2 regions of the Acetomicrobium thermoterrenum DSM 13490 genome follow, and region 1 is predicted to be linked to the other one. Evidence: riboswitches for the same ligand, from Rfam matches in the RefSeq annotation. Region 1 holds a riboswitch; the other holds the start of a gene.
What was found. Region 1 has a riboswitch for thiamine pyrophosphate ahead of thiC (phosphomethylpyrimidine synthase ThiC). Riboswitches for the same ligand answer to the same signal wherever they lie in the genome.
Positions count from the first base shown of each region.

Region 2: another riboswitch for thiamine pyrophosphate. It lies ahead of BLU12_RS08975 (ABC transporter ATP-binding protein); the one in region 1 lies ahead of thiC (phosphomethylpyrimidine synthase ThiC).

Region 1 is NZ_FNPD01000014.1:22,281-27,516, forward strand. It holds gene BLU12_RS09460 (MATE family efflux transporter) at 1-776, opposite strand, end outside; gene BLU12_RS09465 (ferritin family protein) at 954-1,430, shown strand; gene BLU12_RS09470 (type 1 glutamine amidotransferase domain-containing protein) at 1,507-2,046, shown strand; gene thiC (phosphomethylpyrimidine synthase ThiC) at 2,077-3,363, opposite strand; TPP riboswitch at 3,417-3,513, opposite strand; gene pdxS (pyridoxal 5'-phosphate synthase lyase subunit PdxS) at 3,813-4,589, shown strand; gene BLU12_RS09485 (2-oxoacid:acceptor oxidoreductase family protein) at 4,770-5,236, opposite strand, start outside.
Region 2 is NZ_FNPD01000012.1:29,081-34,316, reverse strand. It holds gene BLU12_RS08985 (ABC transporter substrate-binding protein) at 1-337, opposite strand, end outside; gene BLU12_RS08980 (ABC transporter permease) at 408-1,151, opposite strand; gene BLU12_RS08975 (ABC transporter ATP-binding protein) at 1,144-1,887, opposite strand; TPP riboswitch at 1,954-2,063, opposite strand; gene BLU12_RS08970 (ABC transporter ATP-binding protein) at 2,136-3,230, opposite strand; gene modB (molybdate ABC transporter permease subunit) at 3,227-3,856, opposite strand; gene modA (molybdate ABC transporter substrate-binding protein) at 3,853-4,614, opposite strand; gene BLU12_RS08955 (coenzyme F420-0:L-glutamate ligase) at 4,735-5,236, opposite strand, start outside.

The sequences.
Region 1 (5,236 bases):
AACAACACAGCAAAGGATATTGAAGTTATACAGGGAGTTATCCCTATCGACACTATGGAACCCATTAAGGAGGCTCGTGGTTTTAAATTCCTATATTTGATCTTAAGTACGCTGTATTTAAGATAATAAATTGCAACCCACAGGCATGACAGGAATTCTGAAATTGTCGTACCCCAGGCGGCACCCTTTATTCCCCAACCTAAGTGGCAAATAAAAAGCCAGTCCAGGAAGATGTTGACCCCCGTTCCCAGAACCAGGGTACCCATTGCCCACCTGGGCGATCCTTCGGCCCTGATCAATGAGTTAAGGACAAAGGAAATCACAAAAAAGGACATCCCGTACAACACGATGACCATGTAATCGCGAGCTGGGCCCAAGATATCTTCGCTTGCACCAAAGAGTTTCAAAGCCGACTCAAGGGACGAAGCCATGCCGAGGCAGATAAAGATCGCGATAATAACGGATAAGGTAAAGGCATTCCCCAAGGCCAGCTCAGCCCTCTTTTTCCTGCCGGCGCCCAAACTCCTGGAGGCAATCGAAGCCGCCCCCACGCAAACCAAAAGGCAGAGGGCAATGGATAACTCAAAAAGAGGGAAAGCCACCGTAACGGCAGCAAGACCCGTCTCGCCGACGTTTTGCCCTATGAAAATTCTATCAACTATGTTATAGAGAGCATTCGCGAACAATCCCGCAATTGCCGGAAGCGAAAATGCCAAAAGAAGTCTGCCGATAGGTTCTTTGCCAAGTCGTTCTGTTTTTTCGTCGACATTGATCATCCAATTCCCCCTTTCGTGCTAAAATGCATACAATATTCGCCCATTGCCGTAACCCTATTATACCACATGCTTCGAAAGTAGCGAAGACGTCCTCACACTATTGATACAATATAAAGCGACGTGATATGATTAATACATTAGAATTATGTTAAATAATTTAAGGGAGGCGAGGAGAAAATGTCAGAAAGCAAATTCGATTTAAAAAGCGCACTTGCCTATGCAATTCACGCTGAGATTCAAGCAAACGAATTCTATACAACATGGGCAGAAAATGCCAGGACACCGGCCTTGAAAAAGGAAATATCGGAACTTGCCGACTGGGAAGATACGCACAAAAAGACGCTATCGAAATACTATCAGGAGTTATTTGGCGAACCCTTTACTCCGGATCCAAATGTAACGGTTGATCCTGCCCTGCGCGTGCAGGCCGACGAATTTAAAGACTACTATTCCTTATTGCGGCTAATATCTACGGCCTACCTTTCAGAGATGCGAGCAGCAGAATTTTACGAAAAACTGGTAGAGGAAGTGGATTCCCAAGAGACCAAGGCAATGTTCAATGACCTGGCTAAAATGGAAAGAGGCCATATGGATTTCGTGAAAAAACGCTACGACGAACTTAGGGGTGAATTGGAAGGAAGATTGATGCTATAGACACGCCAGACCTTGCAAAAGTTTGGCAGATCAAATAAAATAAGTATTGCCAAACATTTGTCAGGAGGTGGAGCGTATGTCGAAACTGACGGGAAAACGTTTTCTCTTCTTCGTAGATGAAGAATACGAAGATCTGGAGCTTTGGTATCCCAAAATCAGATTGATAGAAGAAGGCGCCGAAGCAGTAGTTGCGGGTCCTGAAAAGGGAAAGTTGTACAGGGGCAAACACGGTTATCCCTGTAAAAGCGATGTGTCTTTCGAGGAAGTCAATCCCGACGACTTCGACGGCATAGTCATACCGGGCGGATATGCCCCCGACAAGATCAGGAGATATCAAAAGGCTCTCGATATCGTAAGAAAGCTAAATGAAGCCAACAAAGTCGTGGCTTTCATCTGTCATGCCGGTTGGGTTCCTATTTCGGCTGGAATACTCAAAGGAAAGAAAGCCACGTCAGTCGGAGCGATAAAAGACGACATGGTGAACGCCGGCGTGAATTGGGTAGATGAGGCAGCAGTAGTGGACGGAAACCTCATAAGCAGCAGAACACCTAACGACCTTCCCCAGTTTTGCAGGGCCATCATCGAGAAAACCTCACCGAGCGGCTGTTGTCGTTAAAATAAAAAAGGGGCGTGAACGCCCCTTTTTTTATTCCCTCGACGGCAAAACCTGCCTGCTCAATTTAACAGCACAAAGTTTTCCGCACATGGTGCAAGCTTCCCTGTCGCTTGCAAGGTGTGATTTAATTCGGACCAATTCCGGATCCAAAGCCTCGGCGATCATCGATTCCCAATCCAAATTTCGTCTCGCCAACGATATCCTTCTGTCCTGGTCACGAGCACCTTTAACGTCTTTAGCAAGGTCACCAACGTGAGCTGCCAATTTCGAGGCGATCACTCCGAGATATATGTCATTTTCATCGGGAAGACCGAGGTGCTCCGCCGGAGTCACGTCGCATAGAAAATCGGCTCCCGCCGATGCAGCTATTGCTCCGCCTATCGCTCCGGAAATGTGATCATATCCGGCTGCTATATCGGTAGGAAGAGGCCCTAAAACGTAAAAAGGCGCCTCGTCAGTGAGACGTTTTTCAAGCTCTACATGAGGTTTTATGTGCTCTATCGGCACATGTCCCGGACCTTCTATCATGGCTTGCACTCCCCAATCGTTAGCCCTCCTCGCTAAATGAGCTAAGACCATCAGCTCCGCCAATTGGGGTTCGTCTATGGCATCCGCTATGGCTCCCGGCCTAAATCCGTCTCCCAGACTTAATACCACATCGTAACGTTTGGCTATCTGAAGCAAATCATCGAAGTATTCGTAAAGAGGGTTTTCCTGTCTCGTTTTTTCCATCCAATACAACAGGATTGAACCTCCTCTGCTCACGCAAGGCATGATGCGCTCTGCACCTCGCAAAAACTCCACCGACTGTCTGTTGACTCCGCAATGTACTGTTATATAATCGACACCTTGACGACACTGTTTTTCAATAGAGGAAAACAACCTCTCGACGCTAAGGTCCTCCAGAGGTCTGTCCTCCCTTGCCAATTCACTCGCCACGGCATAAATTGGAACAGCACCCACCATTATGGGCGATTTTTCCAAAAAGAACGCCCTTGCTGAATCAAGGTCGCCTCCAGTCGACAGATCCATGATGGAATCCGTACCGGCATCGAGGGCAGCATTCAGCTTACGACCTTCAAGCTCAAGGTCGCAGCATTCGTCGCTGGTACCCAAATTGGTGTTCACCTTGGTGGAAAGACCTTTCCCTATGCCCTTGATCCTTCTTATATCGTGGTTGACATTCTTGGGAATAACGACTTTGCCATGGGCCACCAAATCGCGAATAGTTTCTGGCGCAAGGCCTTCATCGTCTGCAACTTTCCGCATTTCCCCACTTATGATGCCAGCCATTGCCATTTCAAGTTGCGTACTCAATTAAAAATCCCTCCCGCTATTTTTTATGGGAAGGGAAAGGACATCACAAAAGTTCTTCTTTTGTCCGCCATTCCCTCCGCCAGCATTACCTGGATCAGGTTCTAGGGGTTCTCTCTCAGCTCACGCACATGAGCGCCCCCTGGCTTTTACAAATATAACATATTCTCATAAAAAAGTTTATGGAACAACGGGAAAAATCGCTATAACCATTTACATATTATTATAAGTTCATTATGCGACATCGATCAGTCCAAAAAACACGACTCTGCACATGTTTCTGGTAGGGTCCAAAATAGGATATAAACTCTCATGATTTGGCACTAACCAAAGATATAGCTCCCCCTTAACATAAAAGTGAAAAACTAAAAAAGGGGGAACTTGCAGTGAAAAACCAAATCAACTTCACCGACAAAGAAAATCTGGCAAAGCAATTCGTCGGAGGAGTCATCATGGACGTGACAAACAGCGAGCAGGCCAAAATAGCGGAGGATGTGGGTGCCGTGGCCGTTATGGCCCTAGAAAAGGTGCCTGCAGATTTGCGAAAGGAGGGCAAGGTGGCTCGAATGGCCGACCCTACAAAGATATTGGAGATAAAAAATGCCGTTTCCATACCGGTTATGGCCAAAGTGCGCATAGGACATTTCGTCGAGGCGCAGATCCTAGAAGCACTTGGAGTAGACTTCATAGACGAAAGTGAGGTCTTAACACCTGCCGACGACGAACATCACATAAACAAGAGAGAATTTAAAACTCCTTTTGTTTGCGGTGCCCGCGACCTGGGAGAGGCCCTGCGTCGAATTGCCGAAGGTGCAACCATGATCCGAACCAAGGGGGAAGCCGGCACGGGCAACGTAATAGAGGCAGTAAGGCATGTCAGAACAATCTATGCCCAATTGAAGAAGCTTTTATCGGCAAACGAAGAGGACCTGCCAACCCTCGCCGGTGAGCTGCGCGTTCCCTTGGAATTGCTGGAAACGTGTCGCGCAACAGGAGGGCTTCCCGTCGTCAACTTCGCAGCTGGCGGAATCGCCACTCCTGCCGATGCCGCTTTGATGATGCAACTGGGCTGTGATGGCGTCTTCGTCGGAAGTGGCATCTTCAAGTCGGAGAATCCTTCGATAAGGGCAAAAGCGATAGTAAAAGCCGTCGCAAACTTTAAAAAACCCGAAGTTTTGGCAGAGGTATCAACAGGACTCGGAGAGGCCATGGAAGGAGTTTTAATCTAACGCATCAGAAACAAAAGTGTCGAAGAGGCATAACAGGGATCACAAAGGCATAATCAAAAGCAAAGTCAATGGATGTTGTCAAAGATGTCCAAAGGCTTATCGACACACAATGAACAAAGAGCTTATTACAGCAAGAACAATAGAGAAAAACAGCTTTCCCTGAAATGCCTCTTCATAAAGCTAACGGCTAGAAATTAACTCATTTCCAACATCAATGCCTTTTTGTAGAATCTTAGCGTTTATATCCCGTATTTTTGGCGAGAAAGCCTCGGCCAAGGTTTGAAACAACGCCTCAGTCGAAATCGCCTTCAAGCAGCTGGCAACTATCCCCAGGGAAAGCACGTTCGCGCTCCTGGAAGAACCCATTTCGATGGCAGTCTTCGTTATGGGAAATCCGACAAATCTCGAATCCAGCTTGTATTTTGACGCGTCAATCAAGCCGGAATCGTAAACCACTTTGCAGTTTTTGTTTTCTATATCAAGATTCCGAACCAGGGCTTCCTCGGCCAAAACGACGACGATATCGGGGCTTAAGGCATAAGGGTATAGGATCTCGTTATCAGACATAACAACGTCCGTCTTTGTAAAGCCTCCCCTGGCCGATACTCCGTAAGCCTGCGTCTGAGAGGCCTTCAGCCCGGAAGCTA
Region 2 (5,236 bases), on a different contig from region 1:
CTTCGATATACAATACTGTGGAAAGAGGATGGCCAATAAGTCTGCCCACGACAAGCAGGGGTATTCCCTCCGATGCAGCTACCAATGCCTGCGGTTCGTAGCTTATGCCCAATTCCGCTCTGCCTGCTGCTGCAAGCTTGAGAGCATCGGCGCTTTCGGATGGGGGTATTATCTTTACCTCTAAGCCCTCTTCGTCGAAATATCCTTTCTGTTGTGCGACATATAGCGGAATGTGGTCCACGTTGGGAAACCAGTCCAGGATCAGGGTAATTTCCTTTCCCATCGCCGGGACCGCAAGAGCCAGGATCAACAAAAATGTCAAACACATCCGTTTCATTTTTACAACCTCCTATTCATGAATAATTATGTATTTACAGTTACCCAATGGAGCTTATGTCTCGAATCAGTCATTCCTTGTTGTTGAGCCAGAAGAGAAAGCGTTTCTCCAATCTGCTGACCAACAGCCAAAGCCCCATGCCCATTAAACTTAGCCAAACCAGTGCGGCGAAAAGCATATCGGTCCGCAACCTTGCGTTCATTTGAATCATCAAATATCCTAACCCCCTTTGAGCTCCCACCCATTCTCCCAGAACCGCTCCGATGGTGGCCACTGCCACTGCAACCTTAAGTCCTGAAAAAAAGGACGGCAGAGCAGCGGGCCAGTAGAGAAGCCTCATCTTTTTTCGGAAGGGGGCATCGAGGAGGTCGAAGATGATCTCCAGATCGGAATCGACCTGTTTAAAGCCAGAATATGTGGAGACCGTAAGGGGGAAAAAGATCACTATCGTTGCCATGACTATTTTGCTCAAAAGACCATAACCGAACCAAACGACCAAAAGAGGTGCCACGGCAAACACGGGGATCGCCTGAGAGGCGACCAGGAATGGCGTTAAGGCGGCATCTATGGAGGGATGTTTGAACATGATTATCGAAAGCGGCAGTGAGATGGCAAGGCTTAAACATAAGCCCAGGCCAATCTCCAGGGCTGTTACGAGGGCATGGCCGGCTAAAAGAGGAGTCTGCAATAAAGTTGTCTGTAGGACGATTGTGGGAGGGGGAAGTATGAATTTGGGTACGTCGAGAAGGCGTACCACAAGTTCCCATATGACCAAGATGGAGGTCATCAAAAGAAAGGGAGCCTTCCTATGCATCTACCAGCTCACCTCTCAGTATGGAGAATATTTCCTCTTCCATAGCGGCCAACTTTGGCCCCAGGCTTTGCCTGGGTTTAGGCATATCTCTCATGTCTATTTCTTTGATGATTCCTGTGGGCAGATGAGACAGCAAAAATATCCTGTCGGCGAGGAGGAGGGCCTCTTTGATGTCGTGAGTAATCATCAGGACGGTCTTTTCAAACTCTAGCTGGATGCGAAGGATTTCTTTCTGCAGCAACCTCCTGGTGAGGGCATCCAGGGCAGATAGAGGCTCATCGAGGAGCAGTATTTCTCTGTCGAAGAGAAGAGTTCTCACCAGTGCCGCCCTTTGGCGCATTCCTCCCGAGACTTGATAGGGAAAGTAATCTTCAAATCCCGACAGGCCGAAACGGGACAGGAGGCCGATGGCCTTATTGCGTTCCCTTTGAAGGTCTTTGCCCAGGACTTTTGCAGGGATCAAGACGTTATCCAAAAGGGTGGACCAAGGCAAAAGCAGGTCCTTTTGCAGCATCATAGCGGCTTCGTCCTTCAGATCGCTAACCTTCTCGCCCTTCCATTCGATATGGCCGCTGTCTCTTCCTTCTATCCCGGCTATGACTCTGAATAGAGTGCTTTTACCGCACCCCGAGGGGCCAAGAAAGACGACAAAGCTTCCGCGTTCGGTGGAAAAATTTATATTCCTGAACACCGTCAGGTTAGGATAGATCTTTGTGATACCGCAAACCTTCAACAAAAATTGCCGACCTCCTCTTTTAGGATCAGTCGGCATGCAGGGAAAGGCTGCACTTTAAATTGATATTGCAAAATTTTTTACCTTCCCTCCGCCGGCATGACCCGGATCAGGTTCTAAGGGTCGAAGCTGTCAAAAGCTTCCTCTCAGTCGGTTACCCGACTCCCCCGGGACTTGTGTTTTCATTCTATCACAAACTTTGCATTTGAGAAGGGCCATGTATCTTAAGGCACTTCACGAGGGGCTATCGATCAGTTCGCAGAACAACCCTCCTCATCCGTCAATACCGTTATGCTCGACGGTTTGATGCTGAAAAATATGGGATGCCCCTCCCGCAGGTTTAGGGTTAGGTATGAATCTTTAGAGTACTCCGCATGCCACTCTACATCGGCTCCGAAGATATAGAGTCTGACGGATCCGTTTAACTCCATTTTCTCCACTATCGTTCCCTCCTGTGTGTTAGGTTGCAGTTCATGATCCACGGGAAGATTGGGATAAATGAGTTTTATCTGGTCGGGAGGGATGAAAACCGTCGCCTTACCTGCGGTCAACTCTTTAGAGGGCGAGAGCCTCAACCTCCCCTTTTGCCATGTGAACCAGTGATAGCCGTCATTTATTGCTATTTCGCCTCGTATTAAAGTTCCCCATCCCAGGGAATGCCAAATGTTAGCCTGACTTAAAGGGTCCCAGAGCTTGCTTGCCTCGAGGTCGGCCATTATCGATCCGTCGCGCATGATAAAGACCCTATTAGCCAGAGAGCAGACGTCCTCGATGTCGTGGGTCACGTATAGAATTGGAGTTTTGACCCTTTCGAAAAGCTTTTTCAGCTCTCTTCTCAACGCCCGACGCAACGGTCCTTCGAGGGCGCTGAAGGGTTCATCTAAGAGCAAAAGATCAGGTTTTGGCGCCAAGGCCCTTGCCAGCGCAACGCGTTGCCTCTGTCCACCGGATAGTTGATCGGGCATTCTGTCGTAAAATCCTTCGAGCCTCATGGCGTCTAGCCAACTTTTTGCTAAGCGCCACCTATTCGGCCCCTTTAGGCCATATGCGACATTTTCCAAGACCGTCAGATGGGGAAATAGGGCAAGCTCCTGAAATACCAACCCGATCTTTCTCTTTGCCGCCCTTATAAAGACGGAAGAGGAAGAGTCGTATAAAAGGCGATCCATGAGGTTTATGCGCCCTTTGTCGGGCTTTACTATGCCTGCCAGTATTTTCAGGGTTTGACTCTTTCCGGCACCGCTGGGGCCGAAGAGCACTCCTATCTCCTCTTTGAGTCCGAGTGAAACGTCAAGACTAAAATTGCCTAATCTTTTGAAGAATGTAGCCTCTAAACAATCTTTCACGCCTTACCTCCCATCCTCTTTACAATCAATAGGCTGGCAATTCCCAATGCCGTCAGCAAGATGGCAGCAATATTTGCCTCAAAAAAACTCATGGATTCTACGCTGCTGTATATGAAAAGCGGCAAAGTCTGGGTTCTGCCGGGTATGTTCCCCGCTATCATTAAGGTTACGCCGAATTCCCCAAGGGCTCTCATGGAGGATAAGGCAAGTCCTCCGATGATGTAAGGTTTAGCCAGGGGGAAGGTCACCCTCCGAAACACCTTGAATTCGCTGTCGCCAAGAGTGCGGGCTGCCGCTTCCAGCTTTTCGTCTACAGCGCTGAAACCCGATTTAGCGGCCTGTATCATTATCGGAAGGGCGGGAAAAAGAGGAGCTATGACGGCAGCGGTAAAGGAAAAAAGTATATTTGCCTCTTTCAGATACGGGATACGTCCCAGCGCCATGAGAAGGTATAAACCTACAACGGAAGGAGGAAGAGCGATCGGCAATATAATGAGGTTGTAAACCAAGTTCTTCCCCCTGAAGTTCTTTTTTGCCAAGATCCAGCCAATCGACGTTCCTAAAAAAAGTAGCAGGGGAATGTCGGCCGCTAATACCTTTAAGCTTACGAAAAGAGACGGAATCATTTCCCTTGCACTGGCTCAAAACCCCATTTGATCCATGTTTCGTTGGCCCTTTCGGATCTTATGTATTCCCAGAAGGCCTTGAGGTTCTCCGAATATCTTTCCTTGACCAGGCCACCGCTGTTTTGCAACGGTTCCACGGGCAGCACGGTATATCTTCCTTTGTTCAGCTTTTTTGCTATCGATAAGGAGAACATTCCTATATCTGCTCCTCCGCTTTTGACGGCCAGCGCAGCCTGTTCGACATTGCCCGTTATCACAAGTCTTTTTTCCTCTAACAGCTCATCGTAAATGCCCTGAGATTGCAGATAATGTGCAGCGGCTTTGCCGAAGGGCGCAGCTTTAGTGTCGGCGATGGATAAGCGGACATCCTTTTCCTTGAAAGCTTCGGTAGAAATAGGCTCGTCCTTCGCCCACCATGCCACAAGGAAAGATAAAGCCATGGGAAATACATCGAACAAAAAGCCTTCTTTTCGAAGCTTTTCAGTCCATTCCGGACTCGCGGATAGATATAAGCCAAAAGGAGCCCCTGCCATTATTTGAGACGCGAGCTTGCCCGAGGCGCCGGCAACTATTTTAGGGGCCCTTCCTATCTTTGCGGATTCGAATTCGGACGCCAACTCCTTGATACACTCATGAATGCTCGAGGCAACGGCTACTATGTCTTCTTGGGCGGCCGGAGCGGCATTGACGGCATTAAAGGACAGAATAAGGGTTGCTCCGATCACGATTGCAAGCAATTGTCTGATTCTTTGCGACATAGAAATACCTCCCACGGAATATATTAGGATGCCCGGGTTGATCTAGCCATGCGATTAGGGATGCATCCATGTCAAGTATAGATATCTTCTAAAAAAACGCAACATTGTTGCAAAATTGTATTACCATTCGGCCGTATAATCGTCGAAGTATCCCTGCACTAACACTATGGGCGTTCCCTTGTCTCCGCTTCCGCTGGTCAGGTCGCACAAGCTTCCGAGAAGATCGGTGTACATGCGGGGAGTGGTGCCCAAAGTCTCGTTTGTATCTATGTCAAGCTCTTTCTTCTTAAGAATACGCTCTTTGACGGATTCTTCGAGGGCGCTTCTACTTCCCTCCAGCTCTTTGTCGATTACATATTTTAATTTGATCTCTTTAGGTGTTCCCGTCAGGCCTTTGGTGAAGCCGGGAGAGACCACGGGATCGGCAAGCTCCCATATGCCGGTCTTGGGGTCCTTGAAAGCTCCATCGCCGTAAATCATTACTTCCACTTCTACGCCAAAGATGTTTTTAAGCCTGGACTGTATTTTCTCGCAGATTTCCTGGCAGTTTCGTGGAAAAAGTTTGACCTTGTCTTCAGAGGCCATGTTAGATCCGAGCAAGCCGTACTCGGGGTTATAGCCG